2 regions of the Pseudomonas sp. XP2 genome follow, and region 2 is predicted to be linked to the other one. Evidence: predicted binding sites of a transcription regulator. Region 2 holds the regulator's gene; the other holds the start of a gene.

Region 1 (9,294 bases), on a different contig from region 2:
GTTGATCACAGCCAGCCAGTACCAGGCCTACCAGGGCAACCGCAGCCGCCAAACGATGCTGTTTCATGCTAATTCCTTGTTCATGCGCCATAAGGGCAATCAGGGTAAAGCCGCGAGCTTAGCAGGCGGCCATGACCAATGGCTACCGGCATAGGAGCGGGTTTCACGGACTAAGTTCAGTAGGCAGTGCGCTTCTTCACAATCTTCCGAGGCAATGGCCAGTATTGACCATTCGCAGCGACAGCGCCTCGCAGCCAACAGCCTTTTTAAACAACAAAAGGCTCAGCGAGCAAGCCGAAAAACCTGACATTTCTGCCAGTAGCGCCGAACTCGAGCCTGCTTTCCAATGACCAGGCAACGTAATTTGCCAAATCTGAGTGACCCGCCATTGCGGCCGCGCGCTCTGCATGTACCCTTTTCAAAGGAAATGTCATGAACGCCTCACGAAAGCCTAACCGTTCAACCCTGTTCCCCTCCGGTCCGGCCCCATCATCTACTCCATTGCCGAAGGCGCCGATCGATCAACATTATGGCGTCGGCGGGCTTGCATGTATCTTCGAAAAGGCAACTGGGTCTCGCGCCGATAGTAATGGGGTCATCAATAGCAGGACATGCCGTGGGCGCAGTTATGTAATGGGTAGGAGTAGCAACCCCAATACCGATGAGTTCAAGGTCTTCGTGGCTTGCTTGAATGAACACGGGGGGTTGGATAGCGGCTTCCATGGCGATGGCGTCTTCGATTTCAATCAGGTACCAAAAGCTGCCTACAGCAGGCTGAGCGGCCTCGTTGAAGATGCTGCAGGGAATTTGCTGATCATTGCCCGCGTGGAGGGCGTGGAGGGTGAATCAACAAGTCACCTCTGGAAATTGACTGCCTCGGGGGAACCGGACCTCACATTTGGCCAAGGCAAAGGATTCGTAGATATTCGTGATGTGATCAAAGAAGAGCTGCTGCTTGAACACGTGGCACTGGCGAAAGATCGAATTTTCGCCAGCGGGTTGCGTCGCGGGCCTCAGATGTTCGAACCGGTGGTGATCGCGCTCGACCTCGAAGGCGCGCTATGGAAGCGTTTTGCGACTGATGGCGTCCTTGATGTGCTCAAGCTGATTCCAAATGCCCAGGATCACATCATCGATGGTATTGCCAGTTTCACGCTCCCCTCTGGCCCGGAGCGTCTGCTACTACCCCTTTACCTGATGCGCAACGGCGATGCGTACAGCGTCACTACGGCCTTGACCCTCGACGGAAAAATGGATGATGCCTTTGGCGATCATGGCCAGCATTGGTCGGACCCTTGGGTGATCAACAATGGCTTTTCAGTGGATGCCATCTCTCAACGCTTCAGTTTTTATGGCGAACTTTACTCCCTCGATGCAGATATCAGCCACCCGACTGTTTACCGCATCGACTATTCCGGCAAGCCAGCCAAAGAGTTCAATGACGGCAACGTTTTGGTATTCGACCGCCCCGGAGGCTGGTACGCAGGCGTCGAGGTAGCGAGCGGCCTGGTCGGCTATGGCATGTTCTACACCCACTCTCTTGCCTTTCGCTTCACCTCGGACGGCAAATTTGACACCACCTTCGTCCCTCCTCACGGTTATGGCACGTTCGGCGCTCATCTACCCGAGGACGGCTTCTATACATCGACGGGGTCGATCGCCCTCGATACACCTAACCAACGCCTGTTGCTCAGTGGCCGTGACGAAGAGGACCGAGGCTCCACTGTGCCTTGTGTGATCGCGGTCTCCTTGCGGGCTACGTGATTGCTACCGGGGTGATCCGTGCGAGCGTTTCTCAGCTGGAAACGCTCAACGGCCACGATGCTCACGGATACGACTGCTCCCGATATTGCGCCGCCACCTCACGCAGCACCTCGCATACCCACTGCCCCGGCAGGCTCTGCGGCAAGGCCGCATTGCGGCAGATGCCAACCGAGCCGCCGGGCTCGCGCACGCCCAGGTCAAGCTCGACCAGCTCGCCTCGGCGCAGGTCGAGCAGCACGGCATCGCGCGGTGCCACCCACAGGCCATCACTGCCCAGCACATAACGCCGGCTCAAAGCCAGCGACAAGGTCTCCAGGCGCTGCGCCGGCATCTGGATGCCGCATTGCACAAACAGGCTGTCGGCGTGCTGGCGGATGGTGGTCCCGGCGGGCGGCAGCACGAGCGGGTAACGCCCGACCTGCCCCCGCTCGACGGGCGTGCTGGCCAGCAGCGGGTGGCCCGGGCGCACCACCAGGCTCATCGACTCGCTGTACAGGTGTTCGAACGACAGCCCCTGGATCTGCGGGCTGTCAGTCATACGCCCGACCACCAGTTCCAGCTCGCCCAGGCGCAGTTGACCGAGCAGCTGCGCGCTGACCCCGGTGGCCACGCTGATGACCAGCGCTTCATGGCGCTGGTGCATGCGGCACAGCACTTCGGGCATGAGCAGGCCCTCGACCGTCGACAGCACGCCAATACGCACCTGCGACGGCGCCCGCGCTTCACCGCGCAGGCTGCTGACGCCATCGCGCAGGGCTTGCACGCTGGGCCCGGCATAACGCATGAAACGGGTCCCGGCCGGGGTAAGCTCGACGCCCTGCCGGCTACGCGCGAACAGGCGCGCTTCCAGCAGGTCTTCGAGCTCCTTGAGGGTCTTGGAGATGGCCGGCTGACTGATGGCGAGCACGTCGGCAGCCCTGGCCAGGCTGCCCTGCCGGGCAATCTCCAGGAAGCACAGCAGGTGGCGGTATTTGATGCGGGTGTCGAGGTTCATGGCCTCAAGCTTACCGCATCAGGATCTTCATCGCCTGGGAGACCGAGCGCCGCCCGCGCGGCGCTCGATTTCCCAGGCGACGAAAATGCAACGGCGAACAACTGCCGAGCCCCCGCAACCTCTCAGCCCACCGCCAACTCCACAGCCTCACCGTTCAAGCGCACCGGCCACACCCGCAACCTCTGCCCGCCATCCTCCAGGCACTCCCCGGTCTGCAGGCTGAAATGCTGCTTGTACAACGGCGCTGCGACCACCAGCTCGCCCTGCACACTGCCCACCAGCCCGCGGCCGATGATGTTGGCACCGGACCGCGGGTCACGGTTGTCCACCGCATACAGCGGCTGCGCCTGCCCCGGCAGGTAGAACAGCGCCACTTGGGCCCCGTCCAGCCACACTACCACCCCAGAGTCGGGCACCAGGTCTTGTGCCAGGCACACCGCTTGCCAGTTCGCGTGGGTTTTCACAGCAGCATTGGACAGGTTCATCAGACAGCCTCCTCGACAGTAGCAATGAGGTGCAGCGGTGCAGCGGGCCGGCGTTGTTCGCGTTCGCGCACAAAGTGCACGTCGGGGTCGGCACGCCGGTCATTGACGAAAGTGCGAAAGCGCTTGAGCTTCTCCGGGTCGTTGAGCGCGTTGGCCCATTCGCACTCGTACTGGTCGACCACATGCTGCATCTGCGCTTCCAGCTCGCTGGCCAGGCCCAGGCTGTCGTCGATGATCACCTGCTTCAGGTAGCCCAGCCCGCCATCCAGGTTTTCGCGCCACACCGAGGTGCGCTGCAGCTTGTCGGCCGTGCGGATGTAAAACATCAACACGCGGTCGATCAGCCGCACCAGGGTTTCGTCGTCCAGGTCGGTGGCAAACAGTTCGGCATGCCGTGGGCGCATACCGCCGTTGCCACACACGTACAGGTTCCAGCCCTTGTCGGTGGCGATCACGCCGATGTCCTTGCTCTGCGCCTCGGCGCATTCGCGGGTGCAGCCCGACACTGCAAACTTGAGCTTGTGCGGGCTGCGCAGGCCCTTGTAGCGGTCTTCCAGGCGCAGGGCCATGGCAACGCTGTCCTGCACGCCGTAACGGCACCAGGTGCTGCCCACGCAGGATTTCACCGTGCGGGTCGACTTGCCGTAGGCATGGCCGGTTTCGAAGCCTGCGTCGATCAGCTCGCCCCAGATCAGCGGCAGTTCGTGCAACTGGGCACCGAACAGGTCAATGCGCTGACCGCCGGTGATCTTGGTGTACAGGTCATATTTTTTGGCCACCTGGCCGATGACGATGAGCTTGTCGGGGGTGATTTCACCCCCGGGAATGCGCGGCACTACCGAGTAGGTGCCGTTCTTCTGCATGTTGGCCATGAAGGTGTCGTTGGTATCCTGCAACGGCACCAGCGCGGGGTCCATGATCGGCTGGTTCCAGCACGAGGCGAGGATGTTGCCCACCGCCGGCTTGCAGATGTCACAGCCAACGTGGCCCTTGCCGTGGCGTTCGAGCAGCTCGCTGTAGGTGCGGATGCCCTCCACCCGCACCAGCCCGTACAGTTCCTGACGGGTGTAGGCAAAATGCTCGCACAGGCTTTTGTCCACCGCTACGCCGCGGGCGGTCAGTTCGTGCTCGAACACTTGCTTGAGCAAGGCCGCGCAACCACCACAGCCGCTGGCGGCCTTGGTGCAGCCTTTGACCGCAGCAAGGTCGCTGCAGCCGCTGTCGATGGCCGCGCACACCGCGCCCTTGCTGACGTTGTGGCACGAGCAGATGGTTGCGCTATCGGGCAGCGCATCGGCGCCAAGGGCCGGTGCACCACCGCCTTGGGGCAGGATCAGCGCTGCAGGGTCGGCTGGCAGGGCAATACCGTTCTGGGCGTACTGCAAGAGGGTGTCGTAATACGTGTTGTCGCCGACCAGCACCGCGCCGAGCACGTGCTTGCCGCTGGCGTCCACCACCAGCCGGCGGTAGGCGCTGTTGGCTTCGTCGATGAAGCGGTAGCTGCGTGAACCGGCGGTGGCGCCATGGGCATCGCCGATCGAGCCGACATCCACGCCCAGCAGCTTGAGTTTGGTCGACATGTCCGCGCCGGTGAACGCTACCGCCGCCTCCCCCATCAGTAATGCGGCCAGGTTGCGCGCCATGCTGTAGCCGGGGGCGACCAGGCCGAACACGCTGCCGTTCCAGGACGCGCACTCGCCAATGGCGAAGATGCGCGGGTCGCTGCTGCGGCAGTGGTTGTCGATTACCACGCCACCGCGCACAGCGATATCCAGGCCGCAGCCACGGCCCAGGGCATCCTGTGGGCGGATACCGGCGGAGAACACGATCAGGTCGGTTTCCAGGTGCTCGCCACCGTCGAAGTTCATGCGGTAGCGGAATGCTTCACCGGTGCTGATCGACTGGGTGGCGCGCGACAGGTGCACGCCAACGCCCAGCGCTTCGATCTGTGCCTTGAGCGCGGCACCGCCCTCGCCGTCCAGCTGAACCGGCATCAGCCGTGGGGCAAATTCCACCACGTGGGCTTCCAGGCCTAGCGACTTGAGCGCATTGGCGGCCTCCAGGCCCAGCAGGCCACCACCGACCACCACGCCACGGCGGGCACCAGCGGCTGCGGCGCGAATGCCATCGAGGTCGTCGAGGGTACGGTAGACCAGGCGGGCATAGCCACTGGAGCCTTCGATCGGCGGCACGAACGGGTAGGAGCCGGTGGCAAGGACCAGTTGGTCGTAGCCATAGCGCCCCTCGGCGGTGACGACCTCGCAGCGCTCACGGTCGATTTCCAGCACGGCCTCACCGAGGTGCAAGTGCACGCCGTTGGCGGGGTAGAACTCGTGTTCGCACAGGGCCAGGGTCTCGGCACAGCTGCCGCCGAAGTACTCGGAAAGGTGCACACGGTCGTAGGCACGTTGGCGCTCTTCGCCGAACACCCGCACCTCGAAGCGCTGCAGGGCGCCGCGGCTGACCAGTTGTTCGACGCAATGGTGGCCGACCATGCCGTTGCCGACCATGACCAGTCGCTCTCGTTGCCCGCTGTTCGCTGTTGCCTTCATAAGCCGATCCTCGATCAAAAAAAAAGCGCCTGGAGCCGAAGCTCCAGGCGCCTTTGCCTGTATTCATCACGGTGTGCCCCCAGGTTGATCGCCGTTGATCAGTGGGGCTTGTTGTAGTGGAGTTAAAGCAGGGAATGTGCCAATTGCTTTGCCTGTACCGGCCTATTCGCAGCACAAGGCTGCTCCTACAGGAGCACGCGATCCCTGTAGGAGCAGCCTTGTGCTGCGAAGGGGCCCCACAGGCGATCAAAATGCACAACCGGGGTGCACATCAGCCCATCCCGGTGCACTCAGTACACATCCCGCCGATAACGCTTGGCCTTGCTCAACCCTTCGACATAGGCAGCCGTCTGCGCCTCATCCATCCCGCCATGCTCAGCCACAACCGTGCGCAACGCCGCATCTACATCCTTGGCCATGCGCTGCGCATCGCCACACACATAGAAATACGCCCCCGCCTCCAACCACTGCCACAGCTGGGCGCCCTGTTCGAGCATGCGCTGCTGCACATAGACCTTATGCGCCTGATCCCGCGAGAACGCCGTGTCGAGCCGCAAGTGCCCTGCTTTCTCCCAAGCCTGCAACTGTTCGCGGTAATAGAAGTCGGTAGCGGCGTACTGCTCACCAAAGAACAGCCAATTCCGCCCTTTTGCGCCCCGCGCCTCCCGTTCTTCAAGAAACGCCCGGAACGGTGCAACGCCGGTACCTGGGCCAACCATGATCACCGGCACGCTGTCGTCCTCGGGCAACCGGAAGTGCTTAGATACCTGCGGGAAAATGGCCACCTTCAACGCTTGCGCACGGTCGGCGAGGAAGGCCGAACACACCCCCTTGCGCTCGCCGTAACGCACGGTGGAGACGGTCAGGTGAACCTGGCCCGGATGGGCCAACGGGCTGGAGCTGATCGAGTAAAGACGCGGCTGCAAGGGCTTGAGCAGGCCAAGCCAGTCGGCCAGCGGCAGCTGTTGGGGAAAGGCGCGCAGCACATCGGCCAACTGCCGGCCGCGCAGCCAGTCCTGCAGCTCGGCCTTGCACTCCGGCCGCAGCAGGCGCTGCAGGTCCGGGCTACTGCCAGCGAAGGCCTGCAGTTGCTGACCGGTGACCTTGGCGATCTCCAGGTGCGTTTGCAGGGCTGCGGCCAGGGGCATGGCAGGCTGGCCCTTGAGCTCGACCAGCGTCTGGCCATCGAGCTGCATCAGCGCCAGCAGTTCGTCGACCAGGGCCGGGCAATTGCGCGGCCACACGCCCAGGGCATCGCCGGGGGCATACCTGAAGCCGCTACCGCTCAGGTCGAACACCAGTTGCCGAGTTTCCTTGCTGGCACCGGGGCCGTTGAGCAGGTGGTTTTCCAGCAAGGTGGCAGCCCAGGGTTGCTGTTTGCTGTAGGCCGGCATGGGTACGGGGTGGCTCGCCGGCTGCGGTGCAGCGGCACTGCCCAGCGTGGGCAGCAAGGCTTCTAGCCACCCCGCGAACGCTGCGTCAAAGTCCGGCTCGCAGTCCACCCGTTGCAGCAGGCGACGCCCACCCAGTTCGGCCAGGCGCTGGTCAAGCTTGCGGCCAAAGCCGCAGAACTGGTCGTAACTGGAGTCGCCCAAGGCCAGCACGGCATAGGGCAGCTCGGCACAACAGGCGCCCTCCTCGCCCTGCAAGGCCTGCCAGAATGCCGCCGCGCTGTCGGGCGCGTCACCATCGCCAAAGGTGCTGGTGATCAACACCACGCTGGCCGCGCCCTGCAGTTGGCTTGGGCTGACCGCCTCCATGCAACTGAGCTGCACATCAAGGCCGGCACCGCGCAGGTGTTCGGCACAACGCTCGGCCAGCAGCTCGCCGTTACCGGTCTGCGAGGCCCACAACACTTGGTGCCGTGGGGCCACCAACGCTGCAACGGGCAGCGCCGCCGGCTGAGCGAACAGCCCGGCCAGCAAGCCGTCGATAAACAGCCGACGGTTGCCGGCCAGTGGCGCACTGGCCGGCAGGCTAGGCACGCCCTCGGCGCGGGCCTGCTCCAGGCCCAGCAGGAAACCCTGCAGGTAATGGCGCTCTTCTTCTGCCAGCACCGGGGCTGGCAGGGTGTCCAGGCCAAGCAGACGGGACAGGGTGGCAGTGGGCATGCGGACTGGCTCCAGAATGGCAGTGTGCAGCTCAAGGGCGTCGATACGCTCGCCGGCGACCCGCTGCAGGGCGACGGCGCAGTATTTGAAAGCCGGCTGTAGCGACAGTGGATCGACCGCATCGCAGGTCACGGCATTGATTGCCAGTTGCTCACCGACCAGGTCGTTCCAGTGAAACGGCGCAAAGCAGTTGCCTGGCAGCACCCGGTCGCTGATTCGCACCGGTAGCACGGCTTGCCCACGCCGCGAGCGGATGGCGACCTGGTCTTTTTCAGCTATGCCCAAGCGTGCGGCGTCGTCGGGGTGGACCTCGACGAAAGGGCCAGGCTCCAGCTTGTTCAGCGCCGGCACCTTGCCGGTCTTGGTCAGGGTGTGCCACTGGTGCTGCACACGGCCGGTGTTCAGCACCATGGGGTAGTCGTCATCCGGCAATTCTGCTGCCGGCAACCAGGGCCTGGCGAAGAAACGCGCCTTGCCACTGGCGGTAGGAAAGGCCAGCGCCGGGCGATCGCCCTGGGCATCGTGCAGCAGCGCCTGGCTGCTGCCGTCGTTCAGGTAGCGCAATGGGCTGCGGTCGCTGCCATGGCCGGGTGCACAAGGCCACTGGTGTGGTTGCCGGCGCAGCTCGGCGTAACCGATGCCGCGCAGATCGTAGCCCGTTGCGGGGTTATGGAAATGGCGGATTTCTTCGTACACCGCTTCGGCATCGGGGTAGTCGAAGGCTTCGGCGTAGCCCATGGCGCAGGCCACCCGGGCGATGATCTGCCAGTCGGGCAGGCTTTGCCCGGGCGGCTCGACGGCGCGCGGCATCAGGGTAAGGTTGCGTTCGCTGTTTATCATTACACCCTCGCCTTCGGCCCACAGCGCGGCCGGCAGCACGATGTCGGCGTAGCGGTTGGTTTCGGTGTCGAGGAAGGCATCCTGGGTAATCACCAACTCGGCCTGGCACAGGCCATCGATCACCTGCTGACGGTTGGCGACGCTGGCCACCGGGTTGCTGCAGATGATCCAGCACGCTTTCACTTCACCCGCGTTCATCTGCTCGAACAGTGCCACCGTGCCCTCGCCGCCTTCACTGCGCAGGCTGCCGGGTGCCAGTTGCCACTGCTGCTCGACAAACGCGCGGTCGCCCTCCACCAACGCCGAGCGCTGGCCTGGCAAGCCGGGCCCCATGTAGCCCATTTCACGGCCGCCCATGGCGTTGGGCTGGCCGGTCAGCGAGAACGGCCCGCTACCGGGGCGGCAGATGGCGCCCGTGGCCAGGTGCAGGTTGCAGATGGCGTTGCTGTGCCAGGTACCGTGGATGCTTTGGTTCAGGCCCATGGTCCAGCAGCTCATCCAGTCGTTGGCACTGCCGATCCATTCGGCGGCCTTGATGATGTCGCCCA
Region 2 (9,294 bases):
TGGTCGAGCCGCTGGCCGCAGTGATCTGTGCCTGGTTGGTGAACATCGCCGAACTGCTGTTGCCGCTGGGCCTTGCCTGCGCGGCAGGGGCGATGCTGCTGGTGGTGACCCAGGAGATCATCCCGGAATCGCGCAGTAACGGCCATCATCGTCTGGCCAGCCTGGGGCTGTGCATCGGGTTTTGCCTGATGATGGTGATGGACACCGCGCTGTCCTGATTCATGATCAGGTTTACGCGTTCCCAGCAGGACCGTGCAGGCTTCTATTCGCCTTCGTCGAAGAAGTTGTTGATCAGCTCGACCAACGCATTCATCGCCTCGTTGTCCTGCTCGCCTTCGGTATGCAGGTGCACCTGGGTGCCTTTGCCGGCTGCCAGCATCATCACCGCCATGATGCTCTTGCCGTCCACCAGCGTGTCCGGCGCGCGCCCAACGCGCACCTGGCAGGGATAACGGCCAGCCACGCCGACGAACTTGGCTGCCGCCCGGGCATGCAGGCCCAGCTTGTTGATAATGGTGATTTCGCGGGCGGGCATCGTGGGGCGGATCCTTGGGCTAGAGGTCGCGGTGGCGGACCTGGACGTTTTTCAGGGATTGCTGCAGCAACTGGCCAAGGCGCTCGGTTATGTACACCGAGCGGTGGTGGCCGCCGGTGCAGCCGATGGCAATGGTAACGTAGGCGCGGTTGCTGGCGGCGAAGCGGGGGAGCCACTTGAGCAGGTAGCTGGAAATGTCGCTGAACATGTCTTCGACATCTGGCTGTGCGCCCAGGTAGTCGATGACCGGTTGCTCGAGGCCGGAGTGTTCGCGCAGTTCAGGCTTCCAGTAAGGGTTGGGCAGGCAGCGCACATCGAACACCAGGTCCGCATCGACCGGCATGCCCCGCTTGAAACCGAACGACTCGACCAGGAACGCGGTGCCAGGCTCGGGCTGGTTGAGCAGGCGCAGCTTGATCGAATCACGCAGTTGATACAGGTTCAGGTTGGTGGTGTCGATCTTCAGGTCAGCCAGGTCGGCGATCGGCCCCAAAAGCTCGCTCTCGACGCGGATCGCCTCGGCCAGCGAGCGGTTGGCATTGGTCAATGGGTGGCGTCGGCGGGTTTCCGAAAAGCGCTTGAGCAGCATGCCTTCGTCGGCATCCAGGAACAGCACATCACACTGGATATTGCGCGCGCGGGCTTCTTCGAGCAATTCGGGGAAGCGCGTCAGGTGGCTGGGCAGGTTACGTGCGTCGATCGACACTGCAACCTTCGGTTGCAGCAGTTCGGTGTTGATCAGCGCCTCTTCCGCCAGCTCCGGCAAGAGCGCGGCGGGCAGGTTGTCAATGCAGTAGAAACCATTGTCTTCCAGGACATCGAGGGCGGTACTCTTGCCGGAGCCGGACCGGCCGCTGACAATGATCAAGCGCATGTTCAGTGCTCGTTCTGTTCGTCCAGGACTACCTGGAAGAGGGCCTCGTTACTGCTGGCGCTACGCAAGCGATCACGAACTTCCTTGCGATCAAGCATGCTGGCAATCTGGCGCAGCAGTTCCAGGTGGGCATCGGTAGCGGCTTCAGGCACCAGCAAGACGAACAGCAGGTCCACGGGCGCGCCATCGATGGCGTCGTATTCGATTGGGGCGTCCAGGTGCAGCAGGGCACTGACCGGTGCGGAGCAACCTTCAAGCCGGCAGTGAGGGATGGCGATGCCATTGCCGAAACCGGTCGAGCCGAGTTTTTCGCGGGCGACCAGTTTTTCGAAGACGTCTTGCATCTCCAGTTCTGGCACTTGATCGGCGATGAGGTTCGCAACCGTTTCCAAGGCGCGCTTTTTACTGCCGCCCGGCACGTTCACGAGGGAACGGCCGGGGGTCAGGATGGTTTCAAGTCGGATCATGGATGAGGGGGATCAGCGGGCAGCTGCACCTTGCAGCAGGCTTTGCTGTTTTTCCTTGTGTTTTTTCAGTTGGCGGTCGAGCTTGTCGGCCAAGGCGTCGATGGCTGCATACATGTCTTGGTCTTCGGCATTGGCAACCACTTCACCGCCAGGAATCTGCAGGGTCGCTTCGACCTTCTGCTGCAGCTTCTCGACTTTCATGATGACCTGCACGTTGGTGATCTTGTCGAAGTGACTTTCCACGCGGGCGAGCTTTTCAAGCACATAATCGCGCAGTGGCTGGGTGACTTCTACATGCTGTCCACTGATATTGACTTGCATACAGCTTCTCCTTTATTGCCCGTGCATAAAGAGGCAGGTCTTGCACCTGCCCCACAAACGCTGTGGCGCATCTCAGGGGCTACATCAGTCGCTTGCGTTCGCTCGACGGTGCTATGCCGAGCGACTCGCGGTACTTGGCGACGGTGCGACGGGCTACCTGGATGCCTTGTGCCTCCAGTAAACCAGCGATCTTGCTGTCACTCAATGGCTTTTTCTGATTTTCCGCTGCAACCAGTTTTTTGATGATCGCGCGGATCGCTGTAGACGAGCATTCTCCGCCTTCGGAGGTGCTGACGTGGCTGGAGAAAAAGTATTTCAGTTCGTAGATGCCACGCGGGGTGTGCATGTATTTTTGCGTGGTAACCCGAGAGATGGTCGACTCATGCATCCCCACCGCTTCGGCGATGTCATGCAGCACCAGCGGCTTCATTGCTTCATCACCATGGTCGAGGAAACCGCGCTGGTGCTCGACGATCTGCGTGGCAACCTTCATCAGGGTTTCGTTGCGGCTTTGCAGGCTCTTGATGAACCAGCGCGCTTCCTGCAACTGGTTGCGCATGAAGGTGTTGTCGGCACTGGTGTCGGCGCGGCGCACGAAGCCTGCGTATTGCGGGTTGACCCGCAGGCGCGGGATGGCTTCCTGGTTCAGCTCCACCAGCCAGCGGTCGCTGTCTTTACGCACGATGACGTCGGGCACCACGTACTCGGGTTCGCTGGACTCGATCTGTGAGCCAGGGCGCGGGTTGAGGCTTTGTACCAGCTCGATGACCTGGCGCAGCTCGTCTTCCTTGATTTTCATGCGCCGCATCAGCTGGCTGTAGTCGCGGCTGCCGAGCAGGTCGATGAAATCGGTGACCAAGCGCTTGGCTTCGGTCATCCACGGAGTGTTGGCAGGCAGCTGGCGCAGTTGCAGCAGCAGGCATTCACCCAGGTTACGGGCGCCGACGCCGGCCGGTTCGAACTGCTGGATACGGTGCAGCACCGCTTCGACCTCGTCCAGCTCGATATCCAGCTCCGGGTCGAAACCGGCGCAGATTTCCTCAAGGGTGTCTTCCAGGTAGCCCTGGCCGTTGATGCTGTCGATGAGGGTAACGGCGATCAGGCGGTCGGTGTCGGACATCGGCGCCAGGTTCAGTTGCCACAGCAGGTGGCTTTGCAGGCTTTCGCCGGCCGATGTGCGGGTGGTGAAGTCCCACTCATCGTCATCGTTGCTCGGCAGGCTGCTGGCGCTGGTCTGGTAGATGTCTTCCCAGGCGGTATCGACCGGAAGCTCGTTGGGGATCCGCTCGCCCCACTCGCCATCTTCCAGGTTGTCGGCACTGACGGTGCTTTCCTGAAAGCTGTTGTCCTGGGCTTCGGCTGCCGGCTTGTTCTCGGCGTTGTCCGCCATCGGGTCGCTGTTGTCGAAGTCCTCGCCGTCTTCCTGACGTTCGAGCATCGGGTTCGACTCCAGCGCTTCCTGGATTTCCTGTTGGAGGTCCAGGGTGGAAAGCTGGAGCAGACGGATGGCCTGTTGCAACTGCGGTGTCATCGTCAGTTGCTGGCCCATTTTTAGGACGAGCGATGGTTTCATGGCTGGGGCTTAATACCTTGTTCGCCGGCGCGCATGCGCCATCCACTACACGAGGGCGCCGGGGCGCCAGATCAAGCAAGTTTTATGCCTTAAATTGTAGCGTTTGCCTAGAGCGCTGTAACAACTTTACCCGCGGTTTCACGGCTATGTGCCAGTGCTCCAGGCGCTTCCCCTGGGTCAGAGCCGGAACTCGTGGCCCAGGTAAACCTCTTTGACCAGGTCGTTGGCCAGGATGGTCTCGGCATCGCCTTCAGCGATCAGTCGGCCATCATTGACGATATAGGCGGTCTCGCAGATATCCAGCGTCTCGCGCACGTTGTGGTCGGTAATCAGCACACCGATGCCCTTGGCCTTGAGGTGGTGGATGATCTGCTTGATGTCACCAACCGAGATCGGGTCGACACCGGCGAAGGGTTCGTCCAGCAGGATGAACTTGGGTGCGGTTGCCAGGGCGCGGGCAATCTCGACGCGGCGGCGTTCACCACCGGAAAGGCTCATGCCGAGGTTGTCGCGAATGTGGCTGATGTGGAACTCCTGCAGCAGGCTTTCCAGCTCTTTGCGGCGGCCGTCGCGGTCGAGGTCCTTGCGGGTCTCGAGAATGGCCATGATGTTGTCGGCCACCGACAGTTTACGGAAGATCGAGGCTTCCTGCGGCAAGTAGCCGATGCCGGCACGGGCGCGGCCGTGCATGGGCTGGTGGCTGACATCGAGGTTGTCGATGAGCACGCGCCCCTGCTCGGCCTGGACCAGCCCGACAATCATGTAGAAGCAGGTGGTCTTGCCGGCGCCGTTGGGGCCGAGCAGGCCGACGATCTGGCCACTGTCGATCGACAGACTGACATCACGTACGACCTGCCGCCCCTTGTAGCTCTTGGCCAGATGCTGGGCTTTGAGGGTTGCCATTTACTCGGCCTTCTTCTTGGGCTGGATCACCATGTCGATGCGCTGACGTGGCTGGGTCACGTTGCCACCACGACCGGCGGTCGCCACCTGGGACTTGGTGTTGTAGACGATCTTCTCGCCTTCGGTCGTGTTGCCCTCGTTTTCGACCTTGGCGCGGTCGGTGAGGATCACGGTGTCTTTCTGCGCCTGGTACTGGATTGTCACTGCCCAGCCTTTCATCTTGTCTGGCTTGGCAGCGCTCTGTTGTTGCTCGAAGTAGGCCAGGTTGCCGACCGAGGTGACCACATCGATGTCGCCGTTGGCGGCGCGGGTCATGGTCACGGTGTTGCCTTTGATCATCATCGAACCTTGGGTGATGATCACGTCACCGGTATAGGTGGCCACGCCTTGCTTGTCATCCAGATGGGCCTGGTCGGCCTGGATGCGGATCGGCTGATCACGGTCATTCGGCAGTGCGAAGGCGCTCGCGCTTCCCAGTGCTGCGCTCAGGCTGAGCAAAAGGGGGAGGGTTTTAACGAGCCTCATACTGTCCTCTTACGTTAGAGAGCAGGTCCATCCTGCTTTCTTTCAAATACGCTTTCATTCCTTTGCCCGTAGTCGTGCCACCGGCGCCGTCGATTCTAACGGCTTGCTCGGTCTGCGCATATTGCTTCTGCGGGAACACGGTCATGCGTGAACTGGTAATGATGGTTTCACGCTGTTTTTCGTCGATGCGTGCAATTCGTACCTTGTCGATCAGCTCGACCTCGGTGCCGTCCGGGTTGACCTCGGCGCGGGTGCTTTGCACGTGCCACGGGTATTGGGTGCCGCGGTACAGGTGCAGGTCCGGCGTGGTCACCAAGGTGATTTCGCTGGTCTTCATGTGCTCGACCTTGTCGGCGGTCATTTCGTACTGCAGCTTGCCGTCGGGCAGAAATTGCACACTGTGCGCGTTGATCGCATAGTAGTCGATGGCGCTTTCGTCGACCTGGGCCACCGGCTTGTCGAGGAAGCTTTCCGGGCTGACATTCCAGTAGCCGACCGCCGCCAGCAGGGCGGCGATCACTGCTAGCAGCGCAATATTGCGGGCTTTCTTGCTGAACATGGGCAGCCTTACAGGTAGTTGGCGTTGGCAGCGTCCAGGGTACCCTGGGCCTGCATGATCAGTTCGCAGAATTCACGGGCTGCGCCTTCGCCGCCGCGTGCCTGGGTCACGCCGTGAGCGTGCTGGCGAACAAACGGGGCGGCGCTGGCCACGGCCATGCCCAATGCCACCCGGCGAATGACCGGCAGGTCGGGCAGGTCATCGCCCAGGTAGGCCACTTGATCATAGCTTAGGCCCAGTTCGGCGAGCAGGCCGTCAAGCACGACCAATTTGTCCTCGCGGCCCTGGTACAGGTGCGGGATGCCGAGGTTTTTTGCCCGGCGCTCGACCACAGGGGTTTTGCGCCCGCTGATGATCGCGGTGGCCACACCCGAGGCCATGAGCATCTTGATGCCCTGGCCGTCGAGGGTATTGAAGGTCTTGAACTCGCTGCCATCTTCGAGGAAGTACAGGCGCCCGTCGGTGAGCACGCCGTCTACGTCGAACACTGCCAGCTTGATGGCTTTGCCGCGTTGCATGAGGTCCTGGTTCATTCCATCGCTCCTTACATTACACCGGCGCGCAGCAGGTCGTGCATGTTCAGGGCGCCGGTCGGGCGGCCCTCGCGGTCCACCACCACCAGTGCGCTGATCTTGTGGTCTTCCATGATCTTCAGGGCTTCGGCAGCGAGCATGTCGGCGCGGGCCGTTTTGCCGTGCACGGTCATGACCTGGTCGACCAGGGTGGTGTGTACGTCGATGTTGCGGTCCAGGCTGCGGCGCAGGTCGCCGTCGGTGAAGATCCCGGCCAGCGTGCCGTCGGCTTCGACGATCACGGTCATGCCCAGGCCTTTGCGGGACATTTCAAGCAGCGCATCCTTGAGCAGGGTGCCGCGGGCTACCTGGGGCAGCTCGTCGCCGCTGTGCATCACGTTCTCGACCTTGAGCAGCAGGCGACGGCCCAGTGCACCGCCCGGGTGCGAGAAGGCAAAGTCTTCAGCGGTGAAACCGCGGGCTTCGAGCAGGGCGATGGCCAGGCAGTCGCCCAGCACCAGCGATGCCGTGGTGGAGGAGGTGGGTGCGAGGTTAAGCGGGCAGGCCTCTTGCGCGACGCGGGCGTCGAGGTTGACCTCGGCGGCCTGGGCCAGGGGCGAGTCCGGGTTGCCGGTCAGGCTGACCAGCTTGATGCCCAGGCGCTTGATCAACGGCAGCAGGGTGACGATTTCGGCAGTGCTGCCGGAATTGGAAAGCGCAAGGATGACATCATCGCGGGTAATCATGCCCATGTCGCCATGGCTGGCTTCGGCCGGGTGCACGAAAAACGCCGGGGTCCCGGTGCTGGCCAGGGTGGCGGCGATCTTGTTGCCGATATGCCCGGACTTGCCCATGCCGACCACGACCACCCGGCCCTTGCTGGCCAGGATCAGCTCGCAGGCTTTGACGAAATTGTCGTCGATGCGCGCCAGCAGGGCCTCTACGGCCTCGAGTTCCAGGCGCAGGGTGCGTTGGGCGGATTGAATCAGCTCGCTGGATTGGCTCATGTCGAGAAAGCAATGCCTGATGAAAAGGTCGCGATTATACGCGCAATGACGAAAACCCTCACCCCTTCGATTGCTGTAGCGAATGTCATCAAAGCCTGTCACGGGGCTGAACGACTGCTTGTCCGGCCTTGGGGCGGCACTGTCAGCGGTGCTATAGTTCGCCGCTATTCGGCCTGCCAGGGGCGCTTGTGCCTTCCTGATGGAGGCCGGCGTCCATTAGGACGAGGCTGCACTAGCAAGGAGTCTAGATGAGTGTGGATAGCGCCTACGCGGTCGAGTTGAAGGGGGTTACCTTCAAACGTGGTTCGCGCAGCATTTTCAGCAACGTCGACATTCGCATCCCGCGCGGCAAGGTCACCGGCATCATGGGGCCATCGGGTTGCGGCAAGACCACGTTGCTCCGCCTGATGGGTGCGCAATTGCGCCCCTCCAGCGGTGAGGTATGGGTTGCCGGCCAGAACCTGCCGACGCTGTCGCGCAGCGACCTGTTCGACGCCCGCAAACAGATGGGTGTGCTGTTTCAGAGTGGCGCGCTGTTCACCGACCTCGATGTGTTCGAGAACGTCGCGTTCCCGCTGCGCGTGCACACCCAGCTGTCGGACGAAATGATCCGCGACATCGTGCTGATGAAGCTGCAGGCCGTGGGCCTGCGGGGTGCCATCGACCTGATGCCTGATGAATTGTCCGGTGGCATGAAGCGCCGTGTGGCGCTGGCGCGGGCAATTGCCCTGGACCCGCAGATCCTTATGTACGACGAGCCGTTCGTCGGCCAGGACCCGATCGCCATGGGCGTACTGGTGCGCCTGATCCGCTTGCTCAACGATGCCCTGGGCATTACCAGCATCGTCGTTTCCCACGACCTGGCGGAAACCGCCAGCATCGCCGACTACCTCTACGTGGTAGGCGACGGCCAGGTGCTGGGGCAGGGGACGCCCGACGAGCTGATGGGCTCGGACAACCCTCGCATTCGCCAGTTCATGAAGGGCGACCCGGACGGCCCGGTACCCTTCCACTTTCCTGCGCCTGACTACCGCGCCGACCTGCTGGGAGCGCGTTGATGCGCAGAAAATCCTTACTCGAACGTGTTCGCCTGCTGGGCCGTTCGGCAATCGATGTGCTGGCCGTGCTCGGGCGTTCCTGCCTGTTCCTGTTCCATGCGCTGGTTGGCCGTGGCGGTATCGGCGGCGGCTTCCAGCTGCTGACCAGGCAGCTGTACTCGGTGGGCGTGTTGTCGCTGGCGATCGTTGTCGTGTCCGGGGTGTTTATCGGCATGGTGCTGGCGCTGCAGGGCTACAGCATCCTGGCCAGGTACGGTTCGGAGCAGGCAGTGGGGCAGATGGTCGCCCTGACCCTGCTGCGTGAGCTCGGCCCGGTGGTAACGGCGTTGCTGTTCGCCGGCCGTGCAGGGTCCGCGCTGACCGCCGAAATCGGCAACATGAAGTCGACCGAGCAGCTGTCGAGCCTGGAAATGATCGGCGTCGACCCGCTCAAGTACATCGTCGCGCCGCGCCTGTGGGCCGGTTTCATCTCGCTGCCGTTGCTGGCGCTGATCTTCAGCGTGGTCGGCATCTGGGGTGGCTCGTGGGTGGCCGTGGACTGGCTGGGCGTCTACGAAGGCTCGTTCTGGGCCAACATGCAGAACAGTGTTTCTTTCACTGACGACGTGCTTAACGGGCTGATCAAGAGCCTGGTGTTCGCCTTCGTCACAACCTGGATTGCCGTATTCCAGGGGTACGACTGCGAGCCCACCTCAGAAGGGATCAGCCGTGCCACCACCAAGACCGTGGTCTATGCCTCGTTGGCAGTGCTGGGTCTGGACTTTATTCTGACCGCCTTGATGTTTGGAGATTTCTGATGCAAAACCGCACCCTGGAAATCGGTGTCGGCCTGTTCCTCCTGGCCGGGATCCTGGCGCTGCTGCTGCTGGCCCTGCGTGTCAGCGGGCTGTCGGCCAGCCCGAGCAGCGATACCTATAAAGTTTATGCCTACTTCGACAATATCGCCGGTTTGACGGTCAG

The links. The regulator sigma-54, encoded in region 2, starts transcription at its own class of promoters, with help from an activator protein. The targets are predictions, from matches to a motif close to ANTGGCATNNANNTTGCTNT.
Region 1: the regulator sigma-54 is predicted to act here: its motif matches at 5,920-5,939, upstream of nirB (nitrite reductase large subunit NirB).

Annotation. Positions count from the first base shown of each region.
Region 1 covers NZ_JBNRIK010000018.1:3,804-13,097, reverse strand. Annotated here, with positions in the region: gene ACK1VC_RS18870 (FKBP-type peptidyl-prolyl cis-trans isomerase) at 1-67, opposite strand, end outside; gene ACK1VC_RS18865 (hypothetical protein) at 433-1,764, shown strand; gene pcaQ (pca operon transcription factor PcaQ) at 1,826-2,758, opposite strand; gene nirD (nitrite reductase small subunit NirD) at 2,881-3,243, opposite strand; gene nirB (nitrite reductase large subunit NirB) at 3,243-5,795, opposite strand; gene ACK1VC_RS18845 (bifunctional nitrate reductase/sulfite reductase flavoprotein subunit alpha) at 6,086-9,294, opposite strand, start outside.
Region 2 covers NZ_JBNRIK010000013.1:49,126-58,419, forward strand. Annotated here, with positions in the region: gene ACK1VC_RS15550 (ZIP family metal transporter) at 1-218, shown strand, start outside; gene ACK1VC_RS15555 (HPr family phosphocarrier protein) at 263-535, opposite strand; gene rapZ (RNase adapter RapZ) at 555-1,409, opposite strand; gene ptsN (PTS IIA-like nitrogen regulatory protein PtsN) at 1,412-1,876, opposite strand; gene hpf (ribosome hibernation-promoting factor, HPF/YfiA family) at 1,889-2,197, opposite strand; gene ACK1VC_RS15575 (RNA polymerase factor sigma-54) at 2,277-3,770, opposite strand; gene lptB (LPS export ABC transporter ATP-binding protein) at 3,948-4,673, opposite strand; gene lptA (lipopolysaccharide transport periplasmic protein LptA) at 4,674-5,198, opposite strand; gene lptC (LPS export ABC transporter periplasmic protein LptC) at 5,185-5,757, opposite strand; gene ACK1VC_RS15595 (KdsC family phosphatase) at 5,766-6,290, opposite strand; gene ACK1VC_RS15600 (KpsF/GutQ family sugar-phosphate isomerase) at 6,302-7,276, opposite strand; gene ACK1VC_RS15605 (ATP-binding cassette domain-containing protein) at 7,525-8,334, shown strand; gene mlaE (lipid asymmetry maintenance ABC transporter permease subunit MlaE) at 8,334-9,131, shown strand; gene mlaD (outer membrane lipid asymmetry maintenance protein MlaD) at 9,131-9,294, shown strand, end outside.